Regions from separate parts of the Raskinella chloraquaticus genome, predicted to be linked through region 1. Evidence: predicted binding sites of a transcription regulator. Region 1 holds the regulator's gene; each other region holds the start of a gene.
The links. Region 1 encodes LexA, which represses DNA repair genes until DNA is damaged. Its sites were predicted from a motif close to TGTTCNNNNTGTGTTCNG; they were not measured.
Positions count from the first base shown of each region.

Region 1 (6,600 bases):
CTGCCCCAGTGCCTCCAGAACATCAAAAATTCCCGGTGACATCGCCCGGCCTGTCAATGCGGCCCGCAGAGGCTGGGCAATCTGGCCGAGCTTCATGCCGGTTGTTTCGACATGGGATTTAAGCCTTGCCTCGATGGTGGCGGCATCGAACGGGGAAATGCTTTCAAGAACCGGAACGATGGCGCTGAGGCGATCACGGCCATCGCTGTCGAGCAGCCGGGCTGCCTTCTCATCTGGCCTGAGGGGGCGGGGCGCCACCATGAAGGACGCCATATCAAGCAGATCGTTCAGCGTTTTTGCCCGCTCCTTGAGGCCGGGCAGGGCTTTGAGGAAGCGGCGCCTGAATTCGTCCGTCCAGGCCGCAAGAAAGGCCGGGCCAGCCGGCAGGTGGGGAAGGGCCTGCTCGATCGTCTCCAGAAGCTGCTCATTGCCGGTCGTGCGGATGTAATGGCCGTTGACATTCTCAAGCTTGGCAACGTCAAAGCGCGCCGCCGACTTGCCGATAGCCGGCAGGGTGAACAGCCGCGTCATGTCCTCGGTTGAGAAGATTTCGTCGTCCCCATGACTCCAGCCCAGCCGCACGAGATAATTGCGCAACGCTTCCGGCAAGTATCCCATGGCACGATAGGCATCGACGCCAAGCGCGCCGTGACGCTTTGACAATTTGGCGCCGTCAGCCCCGTGAATGAGCGGAATATGCGCCATTTGCGGCACCACCCAGTCAAGAGCCCGGTAAATCTGGATCTGGCGTGCGGCGTTGGTCAGATGGTCGACACCGCGAATGATGTGGGTGACGTTCATGTCGTGATCATCGACAACCACGGCATGCATATAGGTCGGGTTACCATCCGAGCGCAGCAGCACCAGATCGTCGAGATCCTTGTTTGGAATGACGACACGCCCCTGGACGATGTCATCGACGATTGTTTCGCCATCGCGCTCGGCCTTCAGGCGGATGACGGGTTCGACGCCTGCGGGTGCCTCGGCGGGATCGCGGTCGCGCCAGCGGCCATCGTAGCGTGGCGGGCGCCCTTCGGCGGTGGCGCGCTCGCGCATCTCGTCGAGTTCGGCAGCCGTGGCATAGCAGCGATAGGCGCGACCTCTGGCGAGCATGTCATGCGCCACCTGGCGATGGCGCTCGGCGCGCGCGAATTGATAGATGGTGTCGCCATCCCAGTTGAGACCAAGCCAGCTCAGCCCGTCGAGAATGGCCGAGATAGCCTCCGGGGTTGAGCGCTGGCGGTCGGTGTCCTCGATGCGCAAGAGCATTTTACCGCCGGTCGCGCGGGCGAAAAGCCAGTTAAAGAGTGCGGTCCGTGCGCCTCCGATGTGAAGAAACCCGGTGGGTGAGGGGGCAAAACGCGTAATGACAGCATCGGACATCGGCTCATCCACAAGCAAAAGAATCGTTTCGCGGCTGGCTGCCGCGCGGTCGCGAGGTCTGGTAGCATGAGAAAGGACGAATTCGAAGATAAGGCAATCAGCCAGTGCAGTCAGGAGCGCGTCCGGTCAGTGTAGCAGGTCTGGCGAAAGCGCTGGGCGTCGAGGCGCGACAACGCTGGCATGGTCTCGACTGGCGCCGGTTCGTTGCCGCGCAGTGGCATATCGAAACGGCTTATGGCCGCCCGGCGCTCTGGCTGGCGCCAGCAATGGGGATCGGGGTGCTGGTGCACCTGGCGCTTCCCGCCCATCCGCCTGCCATGCTCCTCTATCCGCTGATTGGTGCAGCGCTCGCGCTTGGCTTTGCCATGCGCGATCTGCCGCATCTGGCCAATGTCGGATTTATCCTGGCAGCGCTGGCGGGCGGGCTTCTCAGCACGGATATCTCCATCCGCCTGGTTGACGGCCCGCGCATCGAGAGCGTGATCCCGAAGGCGACAGTGACGGGATATGTCCGCCGGATCGAGGAGCGGTCGGAAAAGGCGCCGCGTCTGATGATCGAGATTGTCAGTATCGGCGCCAAGGCAGCGCCACCACGGCGGCTGATCGCGGTCGGGCGCTCGCTTGCCGGGCTGAAGATCGGGCAGGCCGTCGCCTTTTCGGCGCGTCTTGCTCCGTTGCCATTGCCAACGCATCCCGGCGCTTATTCTTCCGGGTTTGCCGGATTTTTTGATCGTATCGGCGGTTATGCGTTTGTCAGTGGCAAACCGCAGATCATCGACCTGCCGCAACCGGGGATTCGTTTGCGTGTGGCGCTGGCAGTCGAGGCCTGGCGGACGCGGATGACGATGGCGATCGTGGAGCGTCTTGGCGCGAAACTCGGGCCGATCGCGGCGGCGCTGGTGACCGGGCAGCGCACCGCCATCCCTGATGACATCAATCGCGAGTTCAATGCGTCGGGCCTTCTCCATGTGCTGTCGATTTCAGGGTTGCACATGGCGCTGGTGGCGGGTGGAGCATTCTGGCTGGTGAGGGCCGTTCTGGCCGGTTTTGGCCCGCTGGCGCTGCGTCTGCCGTTGAAAAAGATCGCGGCGGTGGTGGCACTGGTGACGGCTGCGTTCTACGAAGTGGCGTCAGGGGCGGAAGTGGCGACGACCCGCTCTTTTATCATGATCTGCATCGTTTTCGCCGCAGTCCTGCTGGACCGGCCGGCGCTGACGATGCGCAATCTGGCTTTGGCCGCCTTGATACTGCTCGCCTATCACCCCTCATCCCTCGTTTCGCCGAGCTTCCAGATGTCGTTTGCAGCAACCGCGACGCTGATTGCTGTTTATGAGCACAAATTGCTGCCGCGCTTGGCGACGCGAGAGCAGTCCCGCGGCTTGCGCTTTGCCAGCCGCTTCGCCGAAGCGGTGCTGGCGACGGCCATCGTCAGTATTCTGGTTGAGATCGCCATGTTGCCGATCACCCTCCATCATTTCCATCGCATCGCCTGGTTTGGCGTCGTTGGCAATGTGCTGGCGATGCTGATCGTCGACATCTTCGTCATGCCGATGGCAGTGTTGACGCTCATCATGCTCAACATCGGCCCGGCGGGCTTTGCCATTGATGCGCTCGGGTTTGGCGTGGCGCGCATGCTTGATATCGCGCGTTTTGTCGCTGCCTTTCCCCACGCCACATCATTGCTTCCCGGCTTCAGCGTCGCGGCCATGCTCTGTGCGGTTTTCGGCACCATGTGGATGTGCTTCTGGAAGACCCGCATAGCCCTTTTCGGCATGGTTTTTTATCTGGCTGGCGTCGCTCTATGGCTCATCGAGCCACAACCTGATCTGTATGTGTCGGCCAGCGGTCGGCTTGTCGCGGTCCGCGATGGCGGATCTATCCTGCGGGCTGATGGGGTGCCGGCTGATCGATTTGCACTGTCGCGCTGGCTGGAAGCAGATGGCGATACGCGCCAGCCTGAGGCGGCGACACTGAGCGGCGGCAGGCGATGTGACGCGCTGGGTTGTACGCTGCCTCTCGGTCGTGATCATCTGGTGGCGATAGCCAAGACACCTGAGGCGGTGGAGGAGGATTGCCGCCGTGCCGATATCCTGATCATTCCCGATGGTGTGGCGCCATCGTCATGCGCCTTTCCACGCCTGATCCTCGACGGTCAGGTGATCCGCAAGGCTGCTGGAATGGTCATCTACTGGCGCAACGGTCAGCCGCGCATCGTATCAAATGCGCAGACTTGCGGTGAGCGAGCGTGGTGTCCGTCAAGCGATCTGCGCTCGCGTGACGTGTGGTGGCGGCGTCCCGGCAGCTAGGGCAGACTGCGTTCAAACAGCATCGCAATCTTCACTTATCTTATTGTTTTTACGTACTGCTACAGAAAACCGATTCCTTCATTTTTGCAGTATGCCCTCATGCGAGGCAAAGCGCGGCGCGCCGATCAATAGCGGCGCAGCAGGCCCACAAGCTTGCCCTGGATCTTCACGCGGTCGGGACCAAAAATACGGGTTTCGAAGGTCGGGTTTGCTGCTTCCAGGGCAATGGAGGCGCCACGCCGGCGTAACCGCTTCAAGGTTGCCTCCTCATCATCGACCAGCGCCACCACGATATCACCATTATCCGCGCCGTCCTGACGACGCAGCAGCACTGTATCTCCGTCGAAAATACCCGCCTCGATCATTGAATCGCCGCGTACCTCGAGCGCGAAATGATCACCGCTGGTCAGAAAATCAACCGGTACCGAGATCGTGTGCGAATGGGTTTCGATGGCGCTGATGGGCGTGCCAGCGGCAATCCGCCCCATGACCGGGATCGCTATCACGCTGTTGGCGAAGTCTTCCACCGGTTGCGCGGCGGCGCGTGGCGCTGGCACCCTGCCAAGACCGCCTTCAACAACCGAGGGCGAAAAGCCCCGCCCGCGCGGAGAGCCGAGGCCGGGCGCGACCGAATCCGGCAGTTTCAGAACTTCCAAAGCGCGGGCGCGATGCGGCAGGCGGCGGATAAAACCTCGCTCCTCAAGCGCTGTGATCAAGCGATGGATGCCCGATTTGGAGCGCAGATCAAGCGCTTCTTTCATTTCATCGAAAGAGGGGGGAACGCCCTGTTCCTTCAAGCGCTCGTGAATGAACATCAGCAGCTCAAATTGCTTGCGCGTCAGCATGTCTGGCGATTCCTCACAGCGAAACAAATCAGGAACTTTTTGTACCTGTTCTAGTTGTGTTCCGCAAGCGTAAAGAAAGAATTAAGATTGATCAAACGATCAAAAGCGCGCTCTCAGGTGGATAATGGCAGGACGGTACACATCTCTCCGGCCCGCGCAGCGGGCGCGTGGGGAGGGCGACGGATGAGGCCGTTGGCGCCTGCAAGAACAGATTGCAGCGAGGAATCCTGTCTGGAGAAGGCGGTGGCGGTGATGGTGCCGTGCGGATCGCTGACCAGGCGGGCGCGCAAGTAGTCTTCGCGCTCGTCATTGGCAGGCAGATCGGCGCTGAGGCGGGCCAGACACTGCTTTGGTTCAGATGCAAGCCCGAGGAGGGCGCGTATCAGTGGCAGAACGAAAAGCCAGCAGCATACAAACGACGACACCGGATTGCCGGGCAGTCCAAGAAGGCGGAGCGACCCGGCAGTGCCAAAGATCAGCGGCTTGCCGGGGCGCATGGAGATACGCCAGAAACCGAGTTCGCCACCAGCGCGCGCGAAGGTTTCCTGGACCAGATCATGATCGCCGACCGACGCGCCACCAAGCGTGATCATCACATCGGCTGGTATGGCGATTGCTGCCGCAAAACGCTGTGCCAGCAGCTCTCTCTCGTCGCGAGCGATACCAAGATTGATCACCTCGGCGCCGGCGGCAAGGCAGGCAGCGCGCACGGCATAGAGTGAGGAGGAATGGATCTGGCCGTCGGCCCGTATCGCTCCGGGCGGTACGATCTCGTCGCCGGTCGCAAGAATGGCGATGCGCGGGCGTCTGACGATGGCGAGCTGGCGATGATCGGCCGCCGCTGCCAGACCGATGGCGGCCGCATCCAGTTGATGGCCAGCCTCCAGGACCACATCACCGAGGCTGAAATCAAGTCCGAGCGCGCGGACAAAGGGAGAGGATGGCAGCGCAGGAAAACGGACGTCATCGCCCTCGCGGCTGGCGAACTCCTGCGGGATGACTTTGTCGGCACCGGCGGGGACGATCGCGCCGGTGAAAATGCGCACCGCCTGACGTTCGCCAAGACTGCCGGCGAAAGGGCTTCCGGCCGCCGATTGACCAATGACGCGAAACGAGGCGTCCTGAGCTGCATCCATCGCTCGTATCGCGTAACCATCCATCGCGGCAGCGACGAAGGGAGGTTGCGACAGCCGGGCCAGTAGAGGGTCGGCGAGAACGCGTCCCTGCGCGTCGTCGATTGACGTGATTTCGGCAGGCAGACGGTTGACGCCGGCCAGAATGCGGCGGCGCGCCTCCTCAACGCTCAGCACGCGGACTGATCCTGGGCGATGAAATGACCCGAGCGCCCGCCACTCTTTTCAACAAGATGAATGCCCTCGATCCGCATGCCGCGATCAACCGCCTTCACCATGTCGTAGATGGTGAGGCAGGCAAGCGAGACGGCGGTCAATGCCTCCATCTCGACACCGGTCTGGCCGGCGACTTTGACGCTCGCCGTGACGCTGATGCCGGGCAGATTCTCATCGATGGCCAGATCAACGGTGATGGCGTTCAGCAGCAAGGGGTGGCAGAGCGGGATCAGCTCATGGGTTTTCTTGGCGGCCATGATGGCGGCAATGCGCGCGGTACCCAGCACATCGCCTTTCTTGGCGTTGCCGGAGGCAATGATTGCCATGGTCGCGGCGGCCATCACCACATGGCCCCTGGCAATCGCCACACGCTCGCTGACGGGCTTGGCGCCGACATCGACCATGTGAGCTTCGCCGGCGGCGTTGAGATGTGAGAGGGCTGGGTTCGTCATGAGATCAACGCCGGATGAGAAATCGGTGTCAGCAGCGCCCGCGTTGCTGCGGCCACGTCGCTCTGGCGCATCAGGCTTTCGCCGACCAGAAAGGTCGAGACGCCGCAGGCTCGCATGCGGGCAATGTCAGCAGGGTTGAAAATACCGCTCTCGCTGACGATGAGCGCGTCCGGCGGCAGCAGCGGCACCAGCGTTTCCGTGGTTGCAAGCGAGATGTCAAACGTCCGCAGATTGCGATTATTGATGCCGATGAAGGTGGCGCCGA
Region 1 covers NZ_JAKFWN010000006.1:170,490-177,089, forward strand. Annotated here, with positions in the region: gene gltX (glutamate--tRNA ligase) at 1-1,383, opposite strand, end outside; gene ACINK1_RS03665 (ComEC/Rec2 family competence protein) at 1,488-3,689, shown strand; gene lexA (transcriptional repressor LexA) at 3,815-4,534, opposite strand; gene glp (gephyrin-like molybdotransferase Glp) at 4,648-5,844, opposite strand; gene moaC (cyclic pyranopterin monophosphate synthase MoaC) at 5,838-6,335, opposite strand; gene trpC (indole-3-glycerol phosphate synthase TrpC) at 6,332-6,600, opposite strand, start outside.

Region 2 (6,600 bases), on a different contig from region 1:
GCGGAGCGGCAATCGGCAGGCGCCACACCTTCATCTTGTGGACGATACCGCGCGATGAGAAAAACAGCACCGGCGTATGGGTCGAGGCGACAAAAAGGCGAGTGACGAAATCCTCCTCGCGGGTGGCCATGCCGGCTCTGCCCTTGCCGCCGCGCCGCTGCGCACGATAGGCGGAGAGCGGCACGCGCTTCACGTAGCCAGCATGCGAGACGGTCACCACCATCTCTTCACGCTGGATCAGATCCTCATCCTCGAAATCGCCCTCGGCTTCGAGGATTTCGGTCTGACGCGGGGTGGCAAAGGCTGCCTTGGCCGCCAGCAATTCGTCGCGAATGATCTCCTGGACGCGGGCGCGAGACGTGAGGATCGCCAGAAATTCGCGGATTTCAGCTGCAATCTTTTCCAGTTCAGCCTGGATTTCCTCGCGGCCCAGCGCAGTCAGGCGCTGCAGGCGCAGGTCGAGGATAGCTTTGGCCTGTTCTTCGGAGAGATGAATGGTGCCGTCATCGGCGAGCCTGTGGCGCAGATCGTCGATCAGGCCGATAATTGTGGTGATCTCGCGGGCGTCCCAGGCGCGGCTCATCAAACGCACTTTGGCGGTTGCCGGATCGGGGGCGGTGCGGATGGCGGCGATCACCTCATCGATATTGGCCACCGCAATCGCCAGCCCCACCAGCACATGGGCGCGGGCGCGGGCCTTGGCGAGCAGGAATTTGGTGCGCCGCGTGATCACCACCTCGCGTGATGACAGGAACGCTTCGAGCAGGTCCTTGAGGTTCATGACCTCCGGGCGCCCGCCATTGAGCGCCACCATGTTGACGCCAAAAGAGCTTTGCAGCGGCGTGTAGCGGTAGAGCTGGTTCAAGACGACGTCGGCAACCGCATCGCGCTTCAGTTCGATGACGATGCGGATGCCTTCGCGGTTTGATTCGTCCGCGACATTGGAAATGCCCTCGATACGTTTATCACGCACGAGTTCGGCGATTTTTTCAATAAGCGTCGATTTGTTGACCTGATAGGGAATTTCGCTGACGACGAGCTGTTCGCGGTCCTTGGCGCGCGTTTCGACCTCGACACGGGCGCGCATGATCACCGAGCCGCGGCCGGTATTGTAGGCCACGCGGATACCGCCGCGCCCCAGAATTGTTCCGCCGGTTGGAAAATCAGGCCCAAGGACGATCTCGTTCAGTTCCTCGATCGTCATCTCCGGTTTGACGATGAGGCCCACAACCGCATCGACGAGTTCGCCAAGATTATGCGGAGGTATGTTGGTTGCCATGCCAACGGCGATGCCGCCGGCACCATTGAGGAGCAGATTGGGTATGCGCGAGGGCATAACCACCGGCTCGCGCTCGGTGCCGTCGTAATTGGGCTGGAAATCAACCGTATCCATGTCGAGATCATCGACAATCTCGCCGGCAATCCGCGCCAGCCTCACCTCGGTGTAGCGCATGGCGGCCGGGCGATCCCCATCGATGGAACCAAAATTGCCCTGGCCGTCAACCAGCGGGGCGCGCATGGCAAAGTCCTGCGCCATGCGGGCGAGCGCGTCATAGATCGACTGGTCGCCATGGGGATGATATTTACCGATGACGTCGCCGACGATGCGGGCCGATTTGCGATAGGCCTTGTCGTAGGTAAAGCCGTTCTCGTACATCGAAAACAGGATCCGCCGATGAACGGGCTTCAGCCCGTCCCGTGCGTCAGGCAGCGCCCGGCTGACGATGACGCTCATCGCATAATCGAGATAGCTGCGCCGCATCTCGTCGGCAATCGACACCGGCCTGATTTCAGACGGATCGCTGCCGGGCAGGCCTACGGTATCCTTGTTATCGCCGCTCACAGGCTTCTCCTCAACCGGCTGTCTGGCAGCTGCCTGGCACTGGGGGCCTCAGGCCCCCAAAGCCGCGCTTGCTGTTGCCTGTCATCACTGTCGCTGTCTCGAGGTCGGCTGCACCCGCGCGCATGAGCGCCTGAAACATTGCCACCTGAATGTAATTAGGCGATTCCGTCGTGATCGCCAATCAAAACAGGCAGTATCGATAGCCGATATGACCGTCGCCATGCAAATGGCAAAGCGGCAGATGTCACAGCAAAGCGCGTTGGCCGGTCACGCTCAGCTGTCATCAGGCAAGATTGCTCTCAAGCAGCCCTTCAATCAGCTTCTGGCGCGGCAGGAGCGATGATAGCAGCGCATATTCCTGAAGCGTGTGCGCGCCATCGCCATCAACTCCAAGCCCGTCAAGGGTTGGACATCCGACATCAGCCGTGAAATTACCATCTGATCCACCGCCGGTGAGCGGAACATGATCGAGCGCCCAGCCATCCCTGGCGGCGATCGCCCTGGCAATGGCGAAAAGCTTCATCGTCGCATCATTGGGGGGAAAGGGCGGACGATTAAGCCCTCCGCTTACCGCGATCGTCGTATCGGGATCATGGGTCTTAAGTTTATAGAGTGCGGCCTCGACCTCGGTGGCGCCGGCGCGGTCGATTGCCCGGAAATCCACTTCGAATCGGCAGGTCTGCGGCACGACATTGCGGGCACTGCCACCTGTGATGACACCGACATTCGTGGTGATGCCACGGGCATAATCGGTCATGGCCTCTATCGCAAGGATCTGGCGGGCCGCCTCCCGGATGGCGCTGCGCCCGCGCTCATGCTTGACGCCGGCATGGGCAGGCGTGCCGGTGATCATCACATCGACGATACCTACCCCCTTGCGTGCTGTCACGATCTTGCCGCCGTCGCGCGCCGGTTCGGTGACGAGTGCCGCGGCGGCCTTGCGTCCATAATCTTCCACAAGACGGCGGCTCGTCGGGCTGCCGATTTCCTCATCTGGCGTAAAAATAAACACCGTTGGCGCCACCAGACTGCCGCGCAGCGCTGCTGCCTTGAAGGCTTCCAGCGCGAGAAGTGCACCCCCCTTCATGTCATAGACGCCGGGGCCATAGAAGCGATCGCCATCAACCCTGATGGCAAGCGGCCCGGATTTGGTGCCTGCCGGATGAACCGTATCGACATGGGAGAGCAGCAGAACAGGCTTTGCAACGGTCGCCGGTCCGGCCTTGAGGATGATGATATCACCCAGCCCTTCACGCCCGGCGATCCGTTCGATGCTGACCGGCGCGCCCGCCACATAAGCCGCCACCGCATCCACCATGCGGTTAACGCCGGCAACATCATGGGTGAAGCTTTCGATGTCAGCCCAGTCCCGCAGCGAAGCGATCAACTTGTCGGACATGCGTCCAAACTCCGGTTGACGATCATCAACATCCGGCGTTGACGTGCACACCTCAGAACGGCACCTCGTCGTCGAGATCGCCGCGCGACATCGCGGCAGGCGCTGTACGCCTGGCGGGTGCGCGCGGTTCGCTGCTGGCGCCCATACCGCCATCCTCGACCATCCGCTCCCCGCCACCCCGGGAATCCAGCAATGTCATCTCACCGCGGAAACGCTGAAGCACCACTTCCGTGATCTTGCGCTGATTGCCATCCTTGTCGGTATACTCGCGCGACTGCAACTGGCCTTCGACATAGATCTTCGAGCCCTTGCGTACGTATTGCTCGGCCACGCGCCCGATGTTTTCGTTATAGATGACGACGTTATGCCACTCGGTCTTTTCCTTGCGCTCGCCGGACGCCTTGTCCTGCCAATTCTCCGACGTGGCGAGCGAGAATTTAACTGCCTGTCCACCTTGCGCAAAGCGTTGAACCTCCGGGTCGCGACCGACATTGCCGACCAAGATCACCTTATTGACGCTACCTGCCATCCTGTTTCTCCCAATGGCGCACCTCACCCGGCGCGAGGCTACGGCGCAAGCAAATAAATCGCTTCTCAACAGCGCAGGCAAGTAAAATGTTCTTACAATGTTCTTATTTTTCGCCTACCCTCTCGCTTGATCATCCGATGAGTCGCCGTATATCCCCGCTATCGACCTGCCTGTCGCTTCAGTCTAGAATGGGCTCATTCTGACTGTGTGCGTCCTGGTGAACGCTATGGAGTGGTCCTGATGCTTGCACGCCTGCTTGTTCACGCCCGCTATCTCACCATGAATGCTGTCCTTGCAGTGAACATCGCCGCATTATGTGTTGGCGGCGCCTGGCTGGTGAGCGGATTTGTCCTGGCGCTTTTTCTGGCAACAATCGTTGACGAAGCGGTTGGTGACGACAAGGCAGCGTTTGGACCGGCATGGACCTGGTTTCTTGATCTTCAGCTGTTTCTGGCGCTGCCGCTGCTGGCGCTCAATGTCGCGCTGTTCGCTTTCCTTTGTGGATCGAGCGATCCTTTCTCCCTCATCCCGCTCCTGCGCGGCTTCGGGGTTGATCTTGAGGCGGCGCGTGCGGCCACCGGCGCCTGGTCGCTTTTCGGCGGCATGCTCGCCATCGGCCTGTTCATCGGCGCGGCCGGCACCAATGTCGCGCACGAGCTGATCCATCGCACCAATGACCGGCTGGCGATGTTCGTCGGGCGCTTTCTTCTCGGTTTTTCCGGCGACACGTCTTTTTCCATCGAGCATGTCTACGGTCACCACATCCATGTGGCCACCGACGCTGATCCGGCGACTGCACGGCGCGGGGAATACGTCCTGCGTTTTGCCGTTCGCTCCATCATCGATGGCAATCTGTCGGCGTGGCGTATTGAAGCGGCGCGACTGGCACGGCGCAAGCTGCCGCTATGGTCGCCGTATAATCGCTGGTTACGCGGTCAGATGTTTACCCTGGCGATTTTTGCCGCCGCCGCCGTGCTGGGCGGATGGCTCGGCCTTGCGCTGGTCATCGGTTGTGCGATCCAGGGGAAGCTTTACCTCGAAGTGGTCAATTACATCGAACATTACGGGCTGGTGCGGGTTCCCGGCCAAAGGGTCGAGCCGCGGCATTCGTGGAACTGCGCCCGGCTGGTCTCGAGTGCCATTCTCTTCAATCTGCCGCGCCATTCGCATCATCACATGTTTGCAACCAAACCCTATTGGCAGCTCGCCTGCGAGGCGGATGCGCCGACGATGCCTTATGGCTACAAGACAATGATCATCATCGCGCTCATGCCGCGCCTGTGGCAAAAGGTCATGGAACCACGTTTGGAAATTTGGGATACCAGGTTCGCCAACGAGCAGGAGCGTAAAATCCTGGCCGAGCGTGGCTGGCTGCAAACGGCTGCCTGAGTCAACGCAATGCTATCTGACCAGTTTGAAGCGTCGGGAACGGCGCCTTCTTCGTTTTGGAATATGACATGACAAATCCCGCTACCCGCGCGCTGGCGTCGAAATCCATCGTCATTCGCGGCGCCCGCGAGCACAATCTGAAGAATGTCGACCTCGACCTGCCGCGTGATTCACTCGTGGTGTTCACCGGCCTATCGGGATCGGGAAAATCATCGCTGGCGTTCGACACTATCTACGCTGAGGGCCAGCGCCGCTATGTGGAGAGCCTGTCGGCCTATGCACGGCAATTTCTGGAAATGATGCAGAAGCCTGACGTCGACCAGATCGACGGGCTGTCCCCGGCCATCTCCATCGAGCAGAAGACGACCTCGCGCAATCCGCGCTCGACGGTCGGCACGGTGACGGAAATCTACGACTACATGCGCCTGTTGTGGGCGCGTGTCGGCATCCCCTATTCGCCGGCGACCGGCCTGCCGATTGAAAGCCAGACGGTGCAGGAGATGGTCGACCGGATCCTTGCGCTCCCTGAGGGTGTGCGGCTGTTTCTGCTGGCGCCGCTGGTGCGCGGCCGCAAGGGGGAATACCGCAAGGAGATTGCCGAGCTGCAGCGCAAGGGTTTCCAGCGTCTCAAGGTCGATGGCAATTACTACGACATCGCTGCGGCGCCCGTGCTCGACAAGAAGTTCAATCACGATATCGATGTCGTCGTTGACCGCATCGTCGTACGCGCCGACGCCGCCGCCAGATTGGCCGATTCACTGGAGACGGCGCTGCGGCTCGCCGACGGGTTGGCGGTGATGGAATTCACCGACGAAAAAGACAGCGATGGCAAGCCGAAGCGTCTCATGTTCTCGGAGCGTTTTGCCTGTCCGGTCTCGGGCTTCACCATCCCCGAAATCGAGCCACGGCTCTTTTCGTTCAACAGCCCGCATGGCGCCTGCCCGCATTGCGCCGGGCTCGGCTCGGAACGCAAGGTGGATGCCGATCTGGTCGTTCCCGACGATACGCTCACCTTGCGCAAGGGCGCGATTGCGCCCTGGGCCAAATCGTCATCGGCCTATTCCCTGCAGACGCTCGAGGCGCTTGCCCGACATTACCGCTTTTCGCTCGACAAGCCGTGGTCGAGCCTGACTGACACCGTCCGCAAAAAGATCCTCTACGGCTCGGAAGGCGAAGACATTGCCTTCAAGTTCGATGATGGTCTGCGCGCTTATGAGACGAAAAAGAGTTTCGAGGGCGTGGTGCGCAATCTGGAGCGGCGGTGGAAGGAAAGCGAGAGCGAATGGGCGCGCGAGGAAATCGGCCGTTACATGTCGGAAACGCCGTGTGCAGTGTGCGGCGGCGCCCGTCTCAAGCCAGAAGCGCTGGCAGTGAAATGTGCCGGACAGACGATTTCCGAGGTGACTGCATTGTCGGTGCGCAAGGCGGGCGGCTGGTTTG
Region 2 covers NZ_JAKFWN010000024.1:91,046-97,645, reverse strand. Annotated here, with positions in the region: gene gyrA (DNA gyrase subunit A) at 1-1,843, opposite strand, end outside; gene ACINK1_RS08670 (M20 family metallopeptidase) at 2,127-3,242, opposite strand; gene ssb (single-stranded DNA-binding protein) at 3,295-3,771, opposite strand; gene ACINK1_RS08660 (alkane 1-monooxygenase) at 4,012-5,160, shown strand; gene uvrA (excinuclease ABC subunit UvrA) at 5,229-6,600, shown strand, end outside.
Region 2: the regulator LexA is predicted to act here: its motif matches at 3,859-3,876, upstream of ssb (single-stranded DNA-binding protein).

Region 3 (6,600 bases), on a different contig from region 1:
GTTCAGCCTGGTCGGGGTGCTTCGATGACACTCGGCCATCAGCACCGGCGCCAGAGCCTTTTGCGGCCAGGTGAATAACGGTTGGCCGGAAACAATGCGACAAAACAGGTGCGGGCGTCAGGATCGACGTCCTGACGCCCGCAATGACGATAGGTGCAGGAGTTACTTGTTGTCTTCGGCGAAGATGTCCTTCTTGTAATTATCAGTGAAGAAGAACAGACCGATCACGAAGCATCCGGCAGCAATCACCAGCGGATACCAGAGACCGAAATAGGGGTCGCCAGTCTGGGCGATCATGGCAAAGGCCGTTGCCGGCATCAATCCGCCGAACCAGCCATTGCCGATGTGGTAGGGCAGCGACATACCGGTGTAGCGGATGCGGGTCGGGAAGAGCTCGACCAGGGCTGCAGCAATTGGTCCGTAGACCATGGTTACCAGGATGACGAGATAGGTCAGAACCAGGACAAGCCCGAAGGTCTGGGCGCGGAAGATGTCAAAGAAGCCAGACATCTTCACCAGCTCCGGATTGGGCTGGCCTGCCATCGGATAGCCACCCGCCGCAAGCGCTTCATTGACAGACTTGGTGAAGGCCGCAGGTGTGGTGCGGACCGCGTCCCCCGTCAGCTTGCTCAAATCATAAGCCGGTACTTCGGTATTGCCGACCTTGATTTTCGCGATTGAGCCAGCGGGTGCAGGTTCGACCGAGTAATTCACTGAGTTGCGGGCCAGCAGAGCCTTCGCCACATCACAGGAATTGGTGAATTTGGACGTACCCGTCGGGTTGAACTGGAACGAGCAGTCATCCTTGGCGGCGATGACCGTTACCTTGGTTGTCTGCTGGGCCCGGTCAAGCTGCGGGTTGGCGGTGGCGGTAATGAACTGAAACACCGGGAAATAGGTGAGGACAGCCAGGACCATGCCAGCCAGAATGATCGGCTTGCGACCGATATGATCGGACAGCGAACCAAAGATCACAAACCCTGCCGTACCCAGGATGAGCGACCAGGCAATCAGCACGTTGGCGGTGAAGGGATCAACACGCAAGATGCTTTGCAGGAAGAACAGGGCGTAGAACTGTCCCGTATACCACACGACCGCTTGGCCAGCGACAAGTCCCAAGAGAGCGATGAGCGCAAACCTGGCGTTCTTCCATTGCCCGAAAGCTTCGCTGAGCGGCGCTTTTGACTGCTTGCCCTCATCCTTGATCTTCTTGAAGATCGGGCTTTCTTCCATTTGCAAGCGAATCCACACGGAAATTGCCAGCAGGAAGATCGACAGCAGGAAGGGGATGCGCCAACCCCATTCGGCGAACTCCTTCTCACCGGTCCAGGTGCGAACACCGAGGATGACCATGAGCGAAAGGAGCAAACCAAGTGTGGCTGTGGTCTGGATCCAGCTGGTGAAATAGCCGCGGCGACCGTGAGGCGCATGTTCGGCCACATAGACAACGGCGCCACCATATTCACCGCCGAGCGCCAGGCCCTGCAACATGCGCAGAACGATCAGGATGACGGGCGCCAGCCAACCAATAGCGAAATTGCTTTCGAGCCAGGCATAGGTTGGCAGCAAGCCGACAATGAAGGTCGAAATGCCCATGATCATGATGGTGAGGAGGAAGGTATATTTGCGCCCGACGATATCACCAAGACGGCCAAAGAAGAGGGCGCCGAAAGGGCGTACGAGGAAGCCGGCAGCAAACGCCAGCAGGGCGAAAACATTGCGGGTTGCTTCGGGGAAAGGCGAAAAGAACTGGTTGGCGATAATCGCCGCCAGCGATCCATAAAGATAGAAATCATACCATTCAAAAATAGTACCGGCGGAGGACGCAGCGATAACCTTGCGTTCCTCTCGTGTCATCGGCCGGGCCCGCTCGGCAGCACCCGCCCCGGCGATGGTTGTATCGGTCATGATTAATACCCTCCCTGTCAGCATCCTCGGCCAGCCTTCAGGCTGGATTTTGTTGGCACTCTCCTGCTTGAGGAGCTCTGCGTAAAAATTTTCATACACATATGGAGATATCTTGACAACTATAAACATTTTTAAACAGATACAAACCAATACAAACGATCTTATAACGCCAGTAATATCGCCTATATTGAGCTGGCAGAACGGCGTTATGCTGTGGATGCGATGCGGTGGATGCGATGACAGCGGTTTGGCGACGGGTATGATACGCTGAGGCGGTGTCATCTTGGTTCGATCGGCGTGTACGCGTACCGAAACGAGCAAAACGGGAGAATTCCGCGATGTTGTCTCGACCCTTGCTCACTCTTCACGAGGTTGCAGAACTGTTGAAGGTCAAGGAAGCGACCGTGCGCAGCTGGATTGCGCAGCGCCAGATCCGGGCGATCAAATTCGGGCGGGAATGGCGGGTTGCTCACAAGGATCTTGAGGCGTTTTTGCTGGAGAACGCCACCATGCCGCGACGTTCGGGCGAAGTGTAGAGCCCAAACCCATCCTTTTTTGGTGCACCGCCCGCTGGCAGGAGGCGAGGCGGCGGAGCGACTGAGCACGCCGATCGAGACGCGGCATCACGCGGTCTTAACCATCCTTATCGTTTCCATCCATATCCACGCTTGACCATATCCGCGCTTGACTCTTGGAGCGGGGTGCTGATGATAAGAACGTACCATGAACATTTGATCGTGCTGTCATGACCCTCATGCCAAGACCGTTACCCCATGCCGACCCGGATGCACGGCCCCAATTCACGCTGGCGGGCGAGGCGGTGCATGAGTTCTATGCCGGCACCGGCATCCGGAGCATGGCCATGACAGGCGGGGTCCTGGCCCTGATGCACCTGGCCAAACGCGGCCCGAAGCTGTGGGTTCGCCACGCCGCCCTTGATCGGGAACATGGCGCGCCCTATGCGGCGGGCCTTGCGGAATTCGGTGTTGATCCGGCGCAGGTGATCCTGGTGCGGACGCCTGATGTCACCGGCGCGCTCCAGGCAGGGCTTGAAGGCGCACGCTGCCACGGCCTCGGGGCGGTGATGATCGAATTATGGGGCGAGGCAAAAGCCTATGATCTGACCGCAAGCCGGCGTCTGGTGCTGGCGGCGAAGGCTTCAGGCATCGGCGTTTTCATCACGCGGATGGCCGCCACGCCCCATGCCAGCGCGGCCGAGACGCGTTGGCTGATCCACCCGGCACCATCGCGGGCCTTGGCAGCACGTGCCCCTGGCCACCCGCTTTTTGATCTGACCCTGTTGCGCACCCGCCATGGCCGGGAAGGTCTGCGCTATCTTGTGGAGTGGGACCGTGATGTCCGAGACCTCGTCATCCATTCCGTTGTTACCATCGCCGATTCCCTCATTGACGATCGCACCGGCATTGACGGAACCGCGCCGCTATCTCGGGCTGTGGCTGCCCTTCCTGTCAACCGACCGGGCATGCCGGGCATTGAACCGGCCGCGCAGCGGCACAGCTGATGAGCCGCCCTTTGTTCTCACGCAGAAAGAGCGGGGCGCGCTGCGGATTGCTGCCCTCGACCCGCTTGCCAGGCGCTGCAAACTTGCCCTCGACATGGCCCTTGCCGAGGCGCGCGCCCTGGTCCCGAACCTGATGACAGCGGCCATGGACCATGCCGCTGATGCAGATTATCTGCTGGCAGCTGCGGCGGTCTGCGAGAAATTTACGCCGCTGGTGACTCTCAGGGGAAGAGAGGGCCTCATCCTCGACATTACCGGCTGCGCCCATCTTTTCGACGGCGAGGAAGCGCTTCTGATCCAGGCCCGGCGCAACCTCAATCGCCTCGGGCTGGCGACGCGTGCTGCCCTTGCCAATACTCCTGATGCGGCATGGGCGTTCGCTCGTTTCTCATCCACCGAACGCCTGCCACCCGCCACAGAGGAGAGGGCGGCGCGGGCGTTGCCGGTGGCAGCCCTTGAGCAGGAAAGACATATCACGCTGGCCCTGACGCGGGCGGGGCTCAGAACGCTGGGCGATCTTGCCGACCGCCCGTCTTCCTTGCTGGCGGCACGCTTCGGCGCAGGGCTGGTGGACATCCTGCAGCGGATTCTGGGGCGCGACGATATCCGCATCACGCCGCTTCGGCCACCGCCGGAGATCATGGCAGACAAGCATTTTGCCACGCCCATCACCGCCATGGAGGGATTGCTGGCAGAGCTGGCAAGGCTGGCGGGCGATGTGATGAGCCTGCTGGAGCGGCGCGGCGCGGGCGGGCGGGGGTTTGAGGTCATCTTCTTTCGTGCCGATGGGGCCGTGCGGCGGCTGACAATTGAAACAGCGCAAGCCATGCGCGATGGCGCCCGGCTGATGCGCCTCATCGCACTGAAGATCACCACACTCGCCGATCCTCTCGATCCCGGCTTCGGGTTTGACGCCCTGCGCCTTGCCGTGACATGGGGCGAGACGCTTGACGAGCGTCAGCATCATCTCTCCGGCGGGCAGGTGGCGGATGAGGAGAAGCGCGGTCTTGCCGATCTCGTCGACCGGCTGGTGGCGCGGTTCGGGCGTGACCATGTCCAGCGGTTTGTAGCGCGCGCGACCCATGATCCGGGGGAGGCCGGAGGGGTCGTGCCCTATCTCTCACCGGCCTCTTCCGCCTCCTGGCCGCCCCTTGAGCCCGGCCATCCGCCGCTTCGCCCGCTGACGCTCTTTGAGCGCCCGCAGCTCATCGAGGCGCTGGCCGAGGTGCCAGACAGCCCTCCCCGCAGATTTCGCTGGCGCCGTCAGCTCCACGAGGTGGCCCTTGCGGAGGGACCCGAGCGGATCGCCCCTGAATGGTGGCACAGCCACATCGCTGGCGGCGATCACCCGCCGGCCGTCCGCGATTATTACCGGGTGGAAGATGCCACGGGTCAACGTTTCTGGATTTTTCGCGAAGGGCTTTACGAGGACAGCACCACTCATCCGCGCTGGTTTCTGCACGGGCTTTTTGCATGAAGGATCACCCGGTGCCGCCTTATGCCGAACCGGTCGCGGCAACAAATTTCTCATTCCTGCGCGGCGCCTCTCCTGCCGCCGATCTGGTGCTGACATCGCTGCTGCTCGGACATACCGGTCTTGGCATTGCTGATCGCAACACGCTGGCCGGGGTGGTCAGGGCGTGGTCAGCGCTCAGGGAATTGCGCGCGGGCGGGATCCTGCCTGCGGTGAAGCAGCGCCAGGGAGCGGGGCCGGGCGAATATCATTACATCTCCTCTGCGCTTGATGACGACACGCCGGCGATGGAGGCGTTACGCGCCCAGGTGCGGCAGCGGGCGCAACGCTTCAAACTGGCAACCGGCGTCCGTCTAGCCTTTGGCGATGGCACGCCCGACATCGTCGCCTATGCGCAAAACCGCACGGGCTGGGCGCGTCTGTGCCGCCTGCTGACAACGGGGAACAGGCGGGCTGCAAAAGGCGATTTTCATCTGAGCCTCGGCGATCTTCTGTCGCATGCCGGCGATCTGCTGGTGATCGTCATGCCAGAGCGCAATCTGGCGCCTCTCCCCGCCTTGCTGGCGCAGCTGGGCGATGCCTTCCCCGGCGCGCTCTGGCTTGGTGCCACCATGCCCCGGCGCGGCGATGACCGGCGCCGGCTGGTAAAGCTCAGGGAGAGGGCACAGGCAGCTTGCGTGCCGCTCATTGCCAGCAATGATGTTCTCTATGCCACGCCTGATGCACGCGATCTGCAGGATATTCTCGCCTGTATCCGCCAGGGCATGACGATTGAAAGCGCCGGACGTGCCCTTGAGATCAATGCCGAGCGCCACCTCAAGCATCCAGCCGAGATGGCACGCCTGTTTGGCGATTGCCCGGAGGCGATCAGCGAAACACAGGCGCTTCTTGCCCGTCTTGATTTCGATCTTGGCGAGCTCACCTATGATTATCCCGAGGAACCGGTGCCGCCGGGCTGGCAGGCGCAGAGCTGGCTGGAAGAGCTGACATTGCGCCATGCGGCGATGCGCTATCCAGACGGCGTTCCACACAAGGTGGAGGCCCTGCTGCACCGCGAACTGGCGCTCATCGCCAAGCTTGATTACGCGCGTTATTTCCTCACCGTCTATGACATCGTGCGGGTGGCTGTCGACAAGGGTATTCTCTGCCAGGGGCGGGGCTCAGCCGCCAATTCCGCCGTCTGCTATGTGCTTGGTATCACCTGCGTCGATCCGGCCGAGCATAATGTGCTGTTTGCGCGCTTCATCTCGGAGGAGCGGCGGGAACCGCCGGATATCGATGTCGATTTCGAGCATGAGCGGCGCGAGGAGATCATCCAGCATATCTATGCGCGCTATGGCCGCGAGCGGGCAGGGCTTGCCGCCACCGTCATCCATTACCGGCCCAAAAGCGCCATCCGCGAGGTTGGCAAGGTCCTCGGCCTGTCGGAAGACATCACCACCGCCCTCGCCGGCACGCAATGGGGAAGCTGGGGGTCTGACATCACCCGGGCGCAGGTGAGGCAGGCAGGTCTTGATCCCGACAGTCCGGCAATCGCGCGGGCGGTTGCCTTTGCCAAGCGCCTGATCGGCTTTCCCCGCCATCTGTCGCAGCATGTCGGCGGGTTTGTGCTGACGCGCGGGCGTCTTGATGAGCTGGTGCCGATTGGCAATGCGGCGATGGCGGAGCGCACCTTCATCGAATGGGACAAGGACGA
Region 3 covers NZ_JAKFWN010000002.1:26,275-32,874, reverse strand. Annotated here, with positions in the region: gene ACINK1_RS01490 (MFS transporter) at 163-1,857, opposite strand; gene ACINK1_RS01485 (helix-turn-helix domain-containing protein) at 2,247-2,444, shown strand; gene ACINK1_RS01480 (ImuA family protein) at 2,663-3,430, shown strand; gene ACINK1_RS01475 (Y-family DNA polymerase) at 3,333-4,907, shown strand; gene ACINK1_RS01470 (error-prone DNA polymerase) at 4,904-6,600, shown strand, end outside.
Region 3: the regulator LexA is predicted to act here: its motif matches at 2,621-2,638, upstream of ACINK1_RS01480 (ImuA family protein).